Regions from separate parts of the Qipengyuania pacifica genome, predicted to be linked through region 2. Evidence: riboswitches for the same ligand, from Rfam matches in the RefSeq annotation. Region 2 holds a riboswitch; the other holds the start of a gene.
What was found. A riboswitch is a leader RNA that binds a small molecule or an ion and turns the genes downstream of it on or off. The one in region 2 is predicted to bind cobalamin.
Positions count from the first base shown of each region.

Region 1: it holds a riboswitch for cobalamin, as region 2 does, so the genes downstream of both, K3177_RS06265 (TonB-dependent receptor plug domain-containing protein) here and metE (5-methyltetrahydropteroyltriglutamate--homocysteine S-methyltransferase) in region 2, are expected to answer to the same signal.

Region 1 is NZ_JAIGNQ010000002.1:219,662-227,237, forward strand. It holds gene K3177_RS06245 (M3 family metallopeptidase) at 1-1,610, shown strand, start outside; gene K3177_RS06250 (ABC transporter ATP-binding protein) at 1,611-2,339, opposite strand; gene K3177_RS06255 (FecCD family ABC transporter permease) at 2,336-3,289, opposite strand; gene K3177_RS06260 (helical backbone metal receptor) at 3,286-4,101, opposite strand; gene K3177_RS06265 (TonB-dependent receptor plug domain-containing protein) at 4,098-6,014, opposite strand; cobalamin riboswitch at 6,106-6,291, opposite strand; gene K3177_RS06270 (cell wall hydrolase) at 6,449-7,528, shown strand.
Region 2 is NZ_JAIGNQ010000004.1:386,173-393,748, forward strand. It holds gene K3177_RS14425 (alkaline phosphatase PhoX) at 1-550, shown strand, start outside; gene K3177_RS14430 (S46 family peptidase) at 728-2,776, shown strand; cobalamin riboswitch at 2,916-3,137, shown strand; gene metE (5-methyltetrahydropteroyltriglutamate--homocysteine S-methyltransferase) at 3,251-5,554, shown strand; gene K3177_RS14440 (acyl-CoA thioesterase) at 5,559-6,338, shown strand; gene K3177_RS14445 (TonB-dependent siderophore receptor) at 6,576-7,576, shown strand, end outside.

The DNA of each region.
Region 1 (7,576 bases), on a different contig from region 2:
GCCAGGAAGCACGCGCAGCCATGGCCGATCAGCCGGTCATCTTCGATACACGCGAAGAACTGGCCGGCCTTTCGGAATCCGACATCAAGTCGGCCGCCGATTTTGCCACCGAAAAGGGCCATCCCGGGAAATATGCGATTGCGCTGCAGAACACCACGCAGCAGCCGCTGTTGCCGAATATGACCAATCGCGCCGCGCGCGAGAAGCTGTTCATGGCTTCCTATCACCGTGCAGACGGCACCACCGACATCGATACCCGTCCGCTGGTGGCCAAGATTGCAGCGCTGCGCGCCGAAAAGGCATCGCTGTTCGGCGAACCCGACTGGGCAACCTATGCCATGTGGGATCGCATGGCCGAAAAGCCTGCCACGGCGCTTGGCTTCATGGAACGCATGGTTCCCGCCCTCGCCGCAACGCAGCGGCGCGAAGCAGCCATGCTGGATGAAGCGATCAAGGCCGATGGCGGCAATTTCGAAGTGAAGCCGTGGGACTGGTATCGCTACGCCAACAAAGTGAAGGCAGCTCGCTACGACCTCGATGAAGACGCGATGACCGAGTATTTCCAGCTCGACAAGGTGCTGGAAGACGGCGTGTTCTATGCCGCGAACAAGCTTTATGGCCTGTCCTTCGAACGCCGCACGGACCTGCCGGTTTATCACCCCGATGTGTGGACCTACACCGTGTTCGACCGCGATGGCAGCGAACTGGGCATCTTCTACTTCGACCCGTTCCAACGCCCGTCGAAGCGCGGCGGCGCCTGGATGAGCAACTTCGTCGACCAGAGCAAGCTGTGGAACACCAAGCCGGTGATCTACAACGTGCTGAACATTCCGAAGGCGCCAGCGGGCGAAGTCCAGCTGGTCAGCTTCGACAATGTGAACACCATGTTCCATGAATTCGGCCACGCTCTGCACGGCTTCTTCGCCAACCAGACCTATCCCAGCCTGTCCGGCACCGCCGTGGCGCGTGACTTCGTTGAATATCCGAGCCAGGTAAACGAGGTTTGGGCGACCTACCCCGAAGTGCTGTCCAACTATGCCAAGCACTATCGCACGGGCGAGCCGATCCCCTCCGAAATGATCACCAAGATCGAAGCGGCGGCGAAGTTCAACCAGGGTTACGACTTCGGTGAAACCGTGGAAGCGGCATTGCTCGACATGAAGTGGGCGGCCCTGTCGAAGGAACAGGCCGAAGCGATCAACACGCCAGCCAAGGTGACCGAATTCGAACGCAAGTCGCTCGAAGAACTCGGACTTGAAATCGACCTGGTTCCGCCCCGCTACCGTTCGACCTATTTCAACCACATCTTCAGCGGTCCGGCCGGCTATTCGGCAGGCTATTACAGCTATCTGTGGACGGAAATGCTCGACCGCGACAGCCGCAAGTGGTTCATGGAAAACGGCGGTCTTACCCGCGCGAATGGCGACCACTATCGCGAAACCGTGCTGAGCACTGGCGGCACGATGGATTACTTCGAAATGTTCCGGAACTTTGCCGGACGCGATCCGGACGTCACGCCGATGCTTGAAGCGCGGGGCCTTGTCCCGGGCGACGAAGCTGCGGACAGCGAAGTATCGGACGGCGCGCTGCCGGCAGATACAGCCGGATAATCAGCCGCTGATCAACGCCCGGTGGTTCGGTTCGCCGATCCACCGGACGGGAACTTTCCAGACGCGCTCGATCACTCGTGGGTCGAGCGCGTCTTCGCATCTGCCATCGGCGGCAAGTTCGCCGGCATCAAGCACGACCACCCGGTCGGCGTGGTTCATTGCGTGCGCCAGATCGTGCAGGACAAGAACGACACCCGCCCCCTTGTCGGCAGCATCACGAAGATGGCGCAGCAAGGTGAGTTGGTGGGCGATGTCGAGCGCAGCCAGCGGCTCGTCGGCAAGGATCCATTGCGGTTCGCCCGCCAGGACACGGGCCAGCAACACGCGGGCCGTTTCGCCGCCCGACAGCGATTGCGCCCGGCGATGCGAAAGCTGTGCGATGTCGAGCGCGTCCAGAGCAGCATCGACCGGCCCGGACAGGCGATCGCCATGCGGCATGCGCCCGAGTTCGACCAGGCTGCGCACTGGAACATCCCAGGCAATCTCATGCGCTTGGGGGAGATAGCCGATACACTTTGCTCGGTCCCGTGGTGGCTTTGTGGAAGCATCCACCCCGTCGAAGGCCACCATTCCACCATCGGGCACCAGCAAGCCTGCAAGCGCCTCGAGCAAGGTCGATTTACCCGCACCATTCGGCCCGCAGATCGCAGTGATCGATCCCGGCGCAAGTTCGAGCGAGATGCGGGACAGACGCTTGTCGACGGAGACTTCCCGTGCCGCAAGCATCATGCCAGCCCCCTGCGCATGCGCAGCAGCAACCAGAGAAAGAACGGAGCGCCAAGGAGGCTCAAGGCGATGCCCAGACGCAGTTCCGTCACCAGTGGCAATATGCGTACGACGCTATCCGCGACAAGCACCAGCAGGGACCCGGCCAATGCGCTCGGCACGATGAGCTGTGAAGGCCGGCTATCGGTGAAGGGCCGAACGAGATGGGGCACGATCAGGCCGACGAAGCCGATGATACCGGCCACCGCGACGCCTGCGCCGACCGTCAGCCCTATGCCCACGATCAGCAGCCAGAGCAGCCGTGCGGGTTCGACCCCAAGGGACCGGGCGACAGGTTCCCCCAGCGTGAGCGCATCCAGCGATTTCCCGCTCCGCCAGAGCAGAAGCACGCCCAGCGCCACGAGTGGGGTGGCCAGCCACACTTCGCGCCAGCTCCGGTCGGTCAGCGCGCCGTTCAGCCACATCACGATCTCGCTCATGGCGAAAGCATTGGGCGCCATGCTGATCGCAAGCGCCGTCAATGCGCCGGCGAGGCTCGCAACCATCAACCCGGCGAGCGTGAACAGCGCGATCCCGCCCGTGCGTCCGGCAATCGCCGCAAGCAACGCCATCGCCCCGCCCGCCCCGATCAAGGCGAATGCGGGAAGCAGCCACGGCGAAGCGGCATAGCCGAACCAAAGCGCGGCCACGGCACCCAGCGCCGCGCCCGGAGCGATCCCGAAAAGACCGGGGTCGGCCAGCGGATTGCGCAGATACCCCTGCATGGCTGCCCCGCCCGCTCCCAATCCCGCGCCGACGACCACGGCCAGCAGGGCGCGCGGCAGACGCAGCTCTGCAAGGATGAGCGCGGCGTTGGGCGTGCTGGCCGGATCGAGCCAGACCCGCCCGGCCAGCAGCGAAAGCGGAAGCGCAACGATGAGCAACCCGCCGAAGATCAAAGTCGCGCGGTTCACCATGCTGTGCTCCGTATCTCCGCCAGTCGACGAGCGGCACGGATGATCGTCGGACCGCCGCAGTAAAGCAGGCTGGTATCGAAGCGTTCGCGCCGCATATCCGGCAGCCGGTCCAGCACCGGATGCTGCTGGCCAAGGTCGCCGCCTGCAACTAGCAACACCTGCGGCGGCGCGGCTACCACATCCTCGAGCGCCACATAGTCGGCCTGGGACAGCCCGCGGGCCGGCGCACCGTTCGTGAAGCCGGTGCGGGCAAGCAAGTCGCTCACCAGCGATTGCTCGCCCGCGACAATTCCGCCGGGCTGCCACAGGAGAACGTCGACGGCGCGCCCGTCCGGCGCCTCCGCTTCGGTGAGCGCCGCTTCGATCCGTTCTATCAGGCGCTGCCCCGCTCGCGGATCGCCGGCCAGAGAAGCCAGTCTCCGGATCTGCTCCTCGCTCGAGGCGACATCACTGGCGATGCCGAACGTCACGACCTGCATGCCCAGATCTTCCAGCGCGGCGCGCGTTGCGGGTGCAATAAAGCTTCCCGCCACCACTACATCGGGATCGAGCGCGAGAACCTCCTCGACCGTGCCGCCGGTAGCCCGGTATCGCGACGCCTGCTCCGCCGGCATCGAGCTCGATCGCGGATCCTTGCTGTAATGGGATATCGCCAGCAATTGTCCCGGCGCCGTTACATCGGCAAGGATCGCATCGGTGCAGGGGTTCAGGCTGACGATGGTCGGCCGCGCCCCAGCCGTCGGCGCATCGGCCCCGCCCTGCGCACATGCGGCAAGGAGCAGAACCGATGCGGCGAGCAACGGTTTCACATCTTCGCCCTGATCCCGCCGAAGACGCTGCGGCCAGCCGTCCCATATCCCGCAACCGTCTGGTAATCGGTGTCGAACACGTTCTCGACGCGGCCGAACAGTTCCAGATGGTCGCCCAGGCCGAAGGATGCCCGCACATCGAGCAGCTCGTATCCTTCGAGGCGAACCGTGTTGGAGGCATTATCCCAGCTTGCACCGACAAGGCGCAGATCCGCCCCGAGGCCGAGACCGAAATCGCTGATCCAGTCGCCGTAAATGGTACCGAAATGCTTGGGTCGCCGCGCCAGGTCGAGATCGGTCGTACGATCTTCCGCATCGACATAGGAATATATGCCGGCAAGGCGAAGACCGGGTGCAAGATCGAAGCCTGCCTCCGCTTCGATGCCCTGCGCGCGGGCGCGGGCGGTGTTCAGGTACACGCCGGAAGGTCTTTCAGGCGTAACGCCGAACCCGATCAGATTGTCGCTGTCGCGGCGGAAGCCCGTCAGCGCGAGGTGCAGACCTGAGCCCCGCTGCCCTTTCTCGACGCCCAGATCGTAGCTGGTGCTTTCTTCGGGTTCGAGCTCCGTATTCCCGTAGAACGAGAGCAACTGGTACAGTGTCGGTGCCTTGAAACCTTCGCCCACGCTACCGCGCACGCGCCAGTCATCGCCAAAGCCGTAACTCACGTCGCCGCCGAAGCTTACATGCGTGCCGAACTGTTCGTGATCGTCCACGCGCGCACCGCCATGGACGGCCAGACGGCCCATCACCCAGCCAAGCTGCGCATAGGCGCCGCTGATTTCGGTTTCGGCGGCCGTGTCGAAGCTCGTTTCGAACTCGGTCCATTCATGATCGCCGCCGAAAGCCAGCGAGAGACCGCCCAGCAAACGGTATTCTCCGCGCAGCGAGATGCGATCGGAGCGGCCGTCGCTGGCGAAAGTCTCCGCCCCGGAACCATCGCGATTGGCGCGCTTGGTATCGGACAGGCTGTACGCAGCGCGCAGGGTCAGGTCGTTGCCGTAATAGGCAAGGCCGACATCGCCCCAGTAACGCGTAGTCTTTTGCGTATCGTCGGTATCGGCGAGGACGAAGTCGGGTGCGGGAAAGCCATCGATCTCGACGTCGCCTTCCGCAAAGTTACCATGCGCGAACAGCTCGAGGCTGGGGGTCAGATTGAGGAAGGCGCTGGAGCCGATAGCGAATTGCTTCGATCCATCGGCTTCCGTGCCCGATGCGGCTGCGGAAAATCCGTCGGTCTCGAACCATGACCCGGTCAGGCCGATAAAGGCGTTGTCATTGCCTGCTCCGGCGGCGGCGCTGGCAAACAGCGTGTCGCGCGAGCCGTACTCGACGCTGGCAGTCATGCCGCGCTCGGCCCGCGTCGAGATGTCGATCACCCCGCCCACGGCTTCCGATCCCCAGATCGTGCTGTTCGATCCGCGCAGAACATCGATCTTGCCGGCCGTGCCGAGCAGCAGATTGCCGAAATCGAAGCCGCCCGAAGGGCTCGCCTGGTCGGCCACGCGCACGCCGTCGACCAGTACCAGAAGCTGGTCGGGATTGGCGCCGCGCACGTTCACGCTGGTTACCGTACCGACACCCCCGCTACGCGACAGCGACAGACCGGGAACGCGCGCAAGTGCGCGTGCCGGATCGGCACCCTGAATGGTTTCGATCTCTTCCTGTCCGATGACGGTGACCGACTGGCCGGTATTGCGCAGATCGGTGCCGAGGCCGTTGGCCGTGACCGTGATGATCGCCTCGGCCGGGGCCGAGCTGCGATAGCTGCCCACAGTCGCTTGCTGATCGCCAGCCTCGTTTGCCTCGTCCTGGGCGGCGATGATTTCCTCGAGCGCCTGCTCGCTGGCAGTCTGCGCATACGCTGCACCAGGCACTGCCGAAGCGGAAATCAAAAGCAGATATTTATACACGTATCCTCCTGTCATGAACGAAATGCCGCCCATGACGGGAGGGAGCCGAAACGCTCCATCCACGTTTGCTACAGGTACACCCCGCCCTGCAGCCGAACGACGGTCATGGGCAGGTCTCCTGGCTCCCGGATCAGCGGCCCTGTTCCGCCTTCCCGCTTTCGCAGTGGCATATGGAGCGGACCTCCCCGGTCACAGTTGCGGGAGCAGCGAGGGGCTTGCACCCTCTTCCCTCTTCGGGCCTGCGCAAAACAGGCCAACCCGTGACTCGCGGCGCCGACTACTGCGCAATGTGTCGTTGCACAAGACGCAACTTCATTAAGTTTTGCTGTTATAGGGCGCCATCGAATCCCGTCCCGTTGCGGGATGGCGATCGCACACATCTGTCGGCCTTCCGGGGTATCGGCTATGGGCAGTTCCTGAAAGAAGGACGCAGTTTGAGCGGATTGGAAGCGTTGGCCGGGGACAAGGACCGTGCGCTGCACGTCGCCTCGCCGCGCGCCCAGCGCCGGGCCGCCAGACTGCAGGATCGCCGTAAACTGGCGACCCGCCTCGGTATTCTTGGCGCTGCCATCGCTCTTCCGACCGTGGCTGCGCAAGGCGAATGGTCCGATTTCAGAAGCGCGATTGGCCTGGGCGACGAACGCGTACCCTTGACGCCCATGCCGTTCGAAACGGCTGGCGAAAGCTTTCCTGGATCGGCCTTCTATTACCTCGAAGATGCCCCGCGCCTTGCCACAGATATCGCCGACCTTCGCAAGAGCGAAGGGACGCTTGAAACCGTCGAATTTGCACAAAGTCATGGCGCGGGTGCAGCGGCACAGGCATTTCGCCAGACGGGCAACGGTATCGACAAGGCGCGCGCATTGCAGTGCCTTTCCATGGCCGTGTACTACGAAGCCGCCAGCGAAAGCCTGTCGGGCCAACAAGCGGTGGCGCAAGTGGTCCTGAACCGGGTTGCACATCCCGCCTATCCCGCCAGCATCTGCGGTGTGGTGTTTCAGGGGTCGGAACGCAAGACGGGCTGCCAGTTCAGCTTCACCTGCGACGGATCACTGGCGCGCACCCCTTCCCGCCGGGGGTGGGCGGTGGCCCAATCCGTAGCGCTGGGTGCCTTGGCGGGCGAGGTTTACAAGCCCGTCGGCCTGGCCACACATTACCACACCAATTACGTGAACCCCTATTGGGCCGCCAGCCTCGACTATATCGGTGCCATCGGCGCGCATCGTTTCTATCGCTGGAAAGGCGGGGCCGGAACCGCCGGTGCCTTTACCGACGACTATGCCGGCGCGGAGCCGCTTGCCGCCCCCAACGTTCGGCGCGCGGAAGCGGACGTCCCCGGCCCTGTACAGCCTACCCCTCCGTCCAATGCCGCTATCGGTATCAGTGCCGAACCGGATGCGCCGGTTGGGGCGCCCGCCCCCGCACCTCCAGCCGACAAGCTCCCGCAATCCGGCAGGGTTCGCGAGGAGTATGCCAATTCAGGCAAATGGATCAACGAGCCCGGGAAGAAATAGGCTTGCGGGCCAACACGAAGGCAATCCTTTACGTCTCTACAACCATGC
Region 2 (7,576 bases):
CCTATCGGACACGCGCAACTGGACGTCCCCCGACATGGCACTCGGGTCTGGCCACACAGTAAGCTGGGTCGACTGCGACGATGTCGAATCGCCGAATGACGACCTGCGAAGCCGAGCCGCTGCAAAGGGTGCCGCCCTCGTCGCCAGGGGTGAAGGCATCCACACGGGAACAGACGAAATATTCGTCTGCTCAACGAATGGTGGCCAGGGAAAACTCGGCCAGATCTTGCGACTTGTCCCCGGCACTGGCGGCGAACCCGACCAGATCGAACTGTTTTTCGAAAGCCAGAGCAAAGACCAGTTCAATTACGGCGACAATCTCACCGTGGGTCCGAACGGCCACCTGATTGTCTGTGAAGACCAGTATACCGAAGTGGTCGATAACCATCTTCGCGGTATTACGCCCGATGGCCGGGCTTATACTCTGGGTCGCCTGCGCATGCAGACAGAACTGGCAGGCGGATGTTTTTCGCCTGACGGTAAGTGGTTCTTCGTCAACGCATATTCACCGACGCGGACTCTTGCCATTACAGGCCCGTGGGCCGTCTAGATCGGCGAAAATTCCGAGCCCCGAAAGCCAGCGCGGGGTCAGTGCCTCAGTAGCGCTGAATTTACCAGAAGACTGGCGCAAAGGCGCGGAAGAGGTCTAACATATCGCCAAGAGCGGCCATACTACAGATCGTATGACCGCCCTCGAACCAGTTTGCGGTCCAGGAGGAACAGTCAGATGCAAATCAATCGAAACGCACTTTTTGCCGCCACCGCCATTTGTGCGCTGGCTTCGCAACCTGCCATGGCAGAAGAAGGCATGTGGACGTTCGACGGTTTTCCAGCCGAACAGGTCCGCGAGCAGTATGGCTGGGCTCCCGATCAGGCGTGGCTCGATACGGTGCGCAATTCGGCTGTGCGACTGACGGGTGGCTGTTCGGCCAGCTTCGTATCGCCCGATGGATTGATCCTGACCAACCACCATTGTGTCGCGAGCTGCCTGTTCGACAATTCGGACGAAACTGCCGACTATCTGCTCAATGGGTTCGTCGCGGACCGGCGCGATGCCGAGCTCAAATGTCCGGGTCAGCAGGCCGAAGTGGTCACCATGATCTCGGACGTCACGCCCGATGTGATAGGCGCGATCGGATCGCAGACCGGAGAGGCGCTGACCAAAGCGCGCGACGCGAAGATCGCCGAGCTGGAGAAGGCCGGCTGCCCCGACTCGGAGACGACCCGCTGTCAGGTGGTGACGCTGTTCGGTGGTGGGCAGTACAAGCTCTACACCTATCGCAAGTACTCCGACGTGCGCCTGGCCTGGGCACCTGAAGATCGAGCCGCGACCTTTGGCGGCGACCCGGACAATTTCAATTTTCCGCGCTACTCGCTCGATGCAAGCTTTCTGCGCGCATATGAGAATGGTCGACCGGTAGCGACGCCCGAGCACCTAAAATGGAGCCCTCGCGCTCCGGAAGAAGGCGAAATCACCTTTGTGGTTGGCAACCCGGGATCGACCAGCCGCCTATGGACGGACAGCCAGTTGGCATTCGAGCGCGAAGTGCGCCTCCCGGTTACGGTCGCCACGCTCAGCGAACTGCGTGGTCGGTTGATCCGCGCAATGGAAGAAAGCAAGGAACATGCCCGCGAAGGCGGCGACATGCTTAGCGGCATCGAGAACAGTCTGAAGGTTTATATCGGTCGCACCAAAGCGCTTAACGATCCGGCTTTCACTGCCAAACTCGCCGAAGCGCAGAACGATCTGCGCCAGCAGGTTGCGGGCGATAGTGAGATTGGAGATCCCTGGACGACGGTGGATGAGGCGATGAACGCGTACCGCGCGCTCTACTATCCCCTGCGTTTCACCCAGCCATCGGGCGATCTTTACAGCTACGCGCAAACTCTGGTCTTTGCGGCACAGGAACGCGGCAAACCCAATTCAGAGCGTCTGCCCGGCTACACCGACAGCGCCCTGCCGCTAACTGAAAAGCAGGTGCTCGACGAACGGCCCGTCTATCCGTGGCTGGATGAACTGGGCATGGAATGGAGCCTATCCAAGGCGCGCGAATATCTCGGCGTGGACGATCCCGACACCAAGCTTCTGCTCGGGAAGGAGAGCCCGGAACAGCTTGTCGAACGGCTGGTAAACGGCACTTCCCTCGCCGATCCGGCAGTCCGAAAGGCGCTGTGGGATGGCGGCCTCGAGGCGGTAGAGGCTTCTGACGATCCCATGATCAAGTACGCGCTCAAACTGGCCACGCGCCAGCGCGAATTGAAGGCGCTGGCTGACGCCCAGTATTCGGGTCCACTGGCAGCCGCCGGCGTCAAACTGGCCGATGCGCGCTTTGCCGCCTACGGTGACAGCCTCTATCCAGACGCCACTTTTACCCTGCGCATCAGCTATGGCCAGGTGAAGGGGTGGATCGAGCGTGGCAATCAGGTCCCGTTCCAAACGACGATGGGCGGAACCTTTGAGCGTGCTACCGGCAACGCACCCTTCGATGTGGCACCGGCCTTCGCTGCAAACCAGACGAAGATCGACAAGAATACGACCTACGATTTCGTGACGACGAACGATATCATCGGCGGCAACTCCGGATCGCCGGTGATCGACCGGGCCGGTACCGTGATCGGTGCAGCCTTCGACGGCAACATCCATTCGCTGGGTGGCAATTACGGATACGATGGCACGCTCAATCGAACCGTCGCTGTCTCTGCCGCAGCGGTGCAGGAGGCGTTGGAGACGATCTATCCCGCCCCTGCCCTCGTCGAGGAACTGGCCCGGCGCTGAGCACTGCTCGTCCAGTAACGGGCGAGCTGAAAACGCCTGTCCGCTTTACGAACAGGCATTAAAAATTCGGATGATCGCCTATCAATAGAGCATATAAAGAATTCTTTATATGCTCTATTGACGTGATGGCTTGGAAAGCCGATGGGATGTTTGTCGAGGTTCTCCGGTCGGTTCGCCGCGCCGGAGCTAAGACGGGAAGCCGGTGCGCGCCCTGACAAGGGCGCAATGCCGGCGCTGCCCCCGCAACTGTAAGCGGCGAGCGGCGGTCCACTCATGTCACTGGAAGGCTCGCCTTCCGGGAAGACGGACCGTTTTGCTTTGACCCGCGAGCCAGGAGACCTGCCTCCGACGCGATAACGTCCACCGGCGGGGTGCCCGGTCTGGTCGCTTGCATGACGCGCGCCCGGATCTACCGTCGCGCGTCCGGCGCGCGCGCCCGACCGGTCTCCCCCGTCTTCATCGGGGTAAATGAAAATGACCGTTTCCGTTGCTAGCTTGGGGTTTCCCCGCATCGGCCCACGCCGCGAACTGAAGTTCGCACTCGAGAAATTCTGGGCCGGCACTATTTCACAAGACGAATTGGAAGAGGCCGCACAGGGCTTGAGAACCGCGACATGGGCGCGGCAAAAGGCACTCGGCGTCGATTGGCTGCCCTCAAACGATTTCTCGCTGTACGACCATGTGCTCGACACAAGCGTGATGCTCGGCGCCATTCCGGCGCGCTATGACCTCGCCAGCGGCCAGGCAGCTGGGCTCGAAACCTATTTTGCGATGGCACGCGGTGCGACCGGCGGTGCGACTTGCGGCCACGCGCATGGCAGCGTGACCGCTGGCGAGATGACCAAATGGTTCGACACCAACTATCATTTCATTGTCCCCGAGATCGAGCCTGAAACCCGGCTGCAACTCGGGCACATCAAGCCTCTGCAGGACTATCTCGAAGCCAAGGCGCAGGGTTTTGAAACGCGTCCGGTCATTCTTGGGCCGGTAACCTGGCTGAGCCTTGCAAAAGAGTACGGAAGCGATCCGTTCGATCTGCTCGAAGAGGTTCTTGCGCTTTATGCCACTGTGCTCGCGCGGCTCGAGGAAGCAGGCGCTGAATGGGTGCAGATCGATGAACCCATCCTCGTTACAGACCTTACCGATCGGCAGCGCCGCGCGTTTACCCGCGCTTATGCCAAGCTGGGCCGTGCTGGCCCGAAGATCATGCTGGCCACCTATTTCGGAGGTCTGGAAAATAACCTGTCGCTCGCCGCGTCCCTGCCGGTCGCCGGCCTGCACATCGATCTGGCGCGCGCGCCGGAGCAATTGGATGCGGTGGTGAAGGCGGTGCCGCAAAACCGCCTGCTGTCGCTCGGCGTAGTGGACGGGCGCAATGTCTGGCGCGCCGATCTAGCCGCGCTGCTTGATCGTCTGGAGCCGCTGGCGGCGCAGCGTGATCTGGTGCTCGCCCCTTCCTGTTCGCTGCTGCACGCGCCCGTCGATCTGCAGTTGGAGAGCAAGCTGGACGATGAGTTGAAGCAGTGGCTGGCATTTGCAGTGCAAAAGATCGAGGAGCTCGATCTGCTGCGCCGGGCGTTAGCGAATGGAAGAGAAAGCGTCGCGGCTGAGCTGGCCACCTCCGCCCGTGCGACCGAAGCGCGCAAGACTGCTGCACGTATCCATGATCGCGCTGTCAGCGAACGGATCGCTGCCCTCACGCACGACATGCGTGAACGCCGCGCGGGTCATGCCGAGCGCGTCAAAACTCAGAGCGAGGTGCTCAATCTACCTCTCTTCCCGACGACCACCATCGGGTCCTTTCCGCAGACCGGCGCCGTGCGCAAAGCCCGCGCCGAGTATAATCGCGGCGTACTGGACGGTAAGAGCTACGACGCTTTCCTGCACCAAGAAACCGAGCGCGCGATCAGATGGCAGGAAGAGGCCGGGGTCGACATGCTGGTCCATGGCGAATTCGAGCGCAACGACATGGTCCAGTATTTCGGCGAGAAGCTTGCGGGTTTCGCTTTCACCGTGAATGGCTGGGTCCAAAGCTACGGGTCGCGCTGCGTCAGGCCGCCTATCCTTTACGGCGACGTATCGCGGCCCGAACCGATGACGGTCGATTGGTGGCGCTATGCTCAGGGGCTGACCGACAAGCCTGTCAAAGGCATGCTGACCGGTCCGGTCACGATCCTCAACTGGAGTTTCGTGCGCGACGATCAGCCCCGAGAGGCGAGTTGCCGCCAGATCGCGCTGGCGATCCGCGACGAGGTACTCGACTTGGAAGCGGCGGGCTGCAAGGCGATCCAGATCGATGAGGCAGCGCTGCGGGAAGGACTTCCCCTGCGCGAGCGTGACTGGCCGGCCTATCTGGATTGGGCGGTCGACTGTTTCCGCCTCGCGGCTGCCGGCGTCGGCAACCAGACCCAGATCCATACGCATATGTGCTATTCGGAGTTCAACGACATTCTGCCTTCGATCGGCGCCATGGACACCGACGTCATCTCGATCGAAACTGCACGTTCGCAGATGGAGTTGCTCGCGGGTTTTGCCAGCTATCGCTATCCCAGCGCAATCGGGCCGGGAATTTACGACATCCACTCGGCGCGCGTCCCGGGCGAGGACGAGATGGTTGCATTGATGCGACTAGCGCAGAAGCATCTGCGTCCGGAGCAGCTTTGGGTAAATCCCGATTGCGGGCTGAAGACCCGCGGTTGGGACGAAGTCAAACCTGCAATCGCCGCGATGGTATCGGCCGCCCGAACCTTGCGTGCAGAAACAAACACCGAGGCATAATCCGATGAGTAAGACGAAGGACGCGCGGCCCGCCGTGCAGTTGATCGACATCGTGTTCCCTGGCGACACGAACCATCACGGGACGCTGTTCGGCGGCGTCGCACTGGCGCACATGGACAAGGTCGCATTTCTCGCTGCCTCGCGCCACGGACGCGCGCCCTTCGTCACCGCCTCATCGCAGAAGATCGACTTCGCCGCTCCCGCGCAAGAAGGCGATCTGGTGGAAGTGACAGGACACCTCGTACGCGTGGGCACAAGTTCACTCGATGTCGAAGTCGAGCTGATCGCAGAAGCGCCGGTTTCGGGTGAACGACGCCTATGCACCCGCGGGCGCTTCACATTGGTGGCAAGAAAAGGCCCCACGACAAAACTGCCGCTTCCGGCGATGTTCGAATGCGCCCCCATCGAGCAGAGTTCTGTTCTTCGGCTCGCGGAGATGGTGTTTCCCGGGCAAACCAACCACTACGGCACGCTCTACGGGGGCGACGCGCTGAGGATGATGGGCAAAGCGGCTTTTATCGCGGCCACCCGCCATACACGCGAGGTCTTGGTGATGGCATCTTCAGACCGCATCGATTTCGTCGCGCCAATCAGGGAAGGCGATATGGTCGAACTGGTCGCCGAGGTGAAGATGACGGGGCGCAGTTCCGTCCGCGTTGCGGTGGAAATCTGGTCCGAAGACCTTCTAAGCGGAACCCGTGTCCATGCTGCGACAGCGGCGTTCACCTTCGTAGCCGTGAACGAGATGGGCACGAGCAAGACCATTCGGGCGCGCCACGAGTAACCTCACACAACGGTGGTTCGAGCGTGCGACGTCCTCGGCTCGTAAAGAAAGTTACACTATATCATTGACCTCGGCAGATCGTCAGGTATGGGCGCGGCGTTATGAGATATAGTCTCATGCCCTATGCCCCTCCTGTCTTGGAATACAATGATCATTCAGCCTTCTACTGCCGCTTACGCTATTGCCTCCCTGTGTCTGATCGCGCCCACGGCGAATGTCCATGCGCAGAACATCAGCATGCCAGAGGAGGACACGGCGAGCGCACCGGATGGCAGTTCGGCGATTGTCGTCAGTGGTGTGCGCCAAGCGTATCGCGGAAACTTTGCCGTGACCGAAATTCCTCAGTCGATCGACCTGATTGATTCCGAAACGCTTGAAGAAAACAATCTCGTCAGACTTAACGACGCGCTTGATCTCAACGCCTCGGTCGCGCGCCAGAATACGCTCGGTGGGTTATGGGATTCCTTCGCCATTCGCGGCTTTGCAGGCGATGAGAACATCCCGACCGGCTATCTGGTCAATGGCTTTAATGGAGGACGCGGTTTCGGCGGGGAACGGGACACGGCGGGGATCGAGCGCATCGAAGTCCTGAAAGGCCCTGCCGCTGCCTTGCTGGGTCGCGGCGAACCCGGTGGGACAGTCAATCTCGTGACCAAGCAGGCGCAGATCGGCGACACCTTTGGAACTGGCAGTGCGCAATTCGGCAGCTTTGACAGACTGCGCTCGGAAGCCGACATCAATATTGCGGTCACTAGCGCCCTGAGCGCGCGATTGATCGGATATATCGAAGATGGCGACACGTTTCGCGATACTGTCAACGAGTATCGCTGGGGCTTCCTGCCTTCGATCGGGTTGGCAATCGGACCGGATACGCGAGTTACCTACGATTTGGAAAAGACCCGTGTCGAAGTGCCGTTCGACCGCGGGATCGTTGTGCTAAACGGGGATTTCGAGACCGTTCCTCGCAACCGTTATCTCGGTGAGCCGGGCGACGGCGATCACATCGCGCGGGCTGAAGGCCATTCACTTCGCGTGCAGCACGACTTCAATGATCGCTGGAGCGTGCTTCTGGGCGGCAGCATTCGCGATACCTTGCTTACAGGGTTGTCGTCCGACCCAGACCTCAGCGGATCCCGTCAGAAATTGTTCCGCGACGGGCGCTCACTTGCTCGCGAACGACGCTCTCGCCTTTACGATTCCCAACAGACGGTCGTTCGTGGCGAAGTGAGCGGAGAATT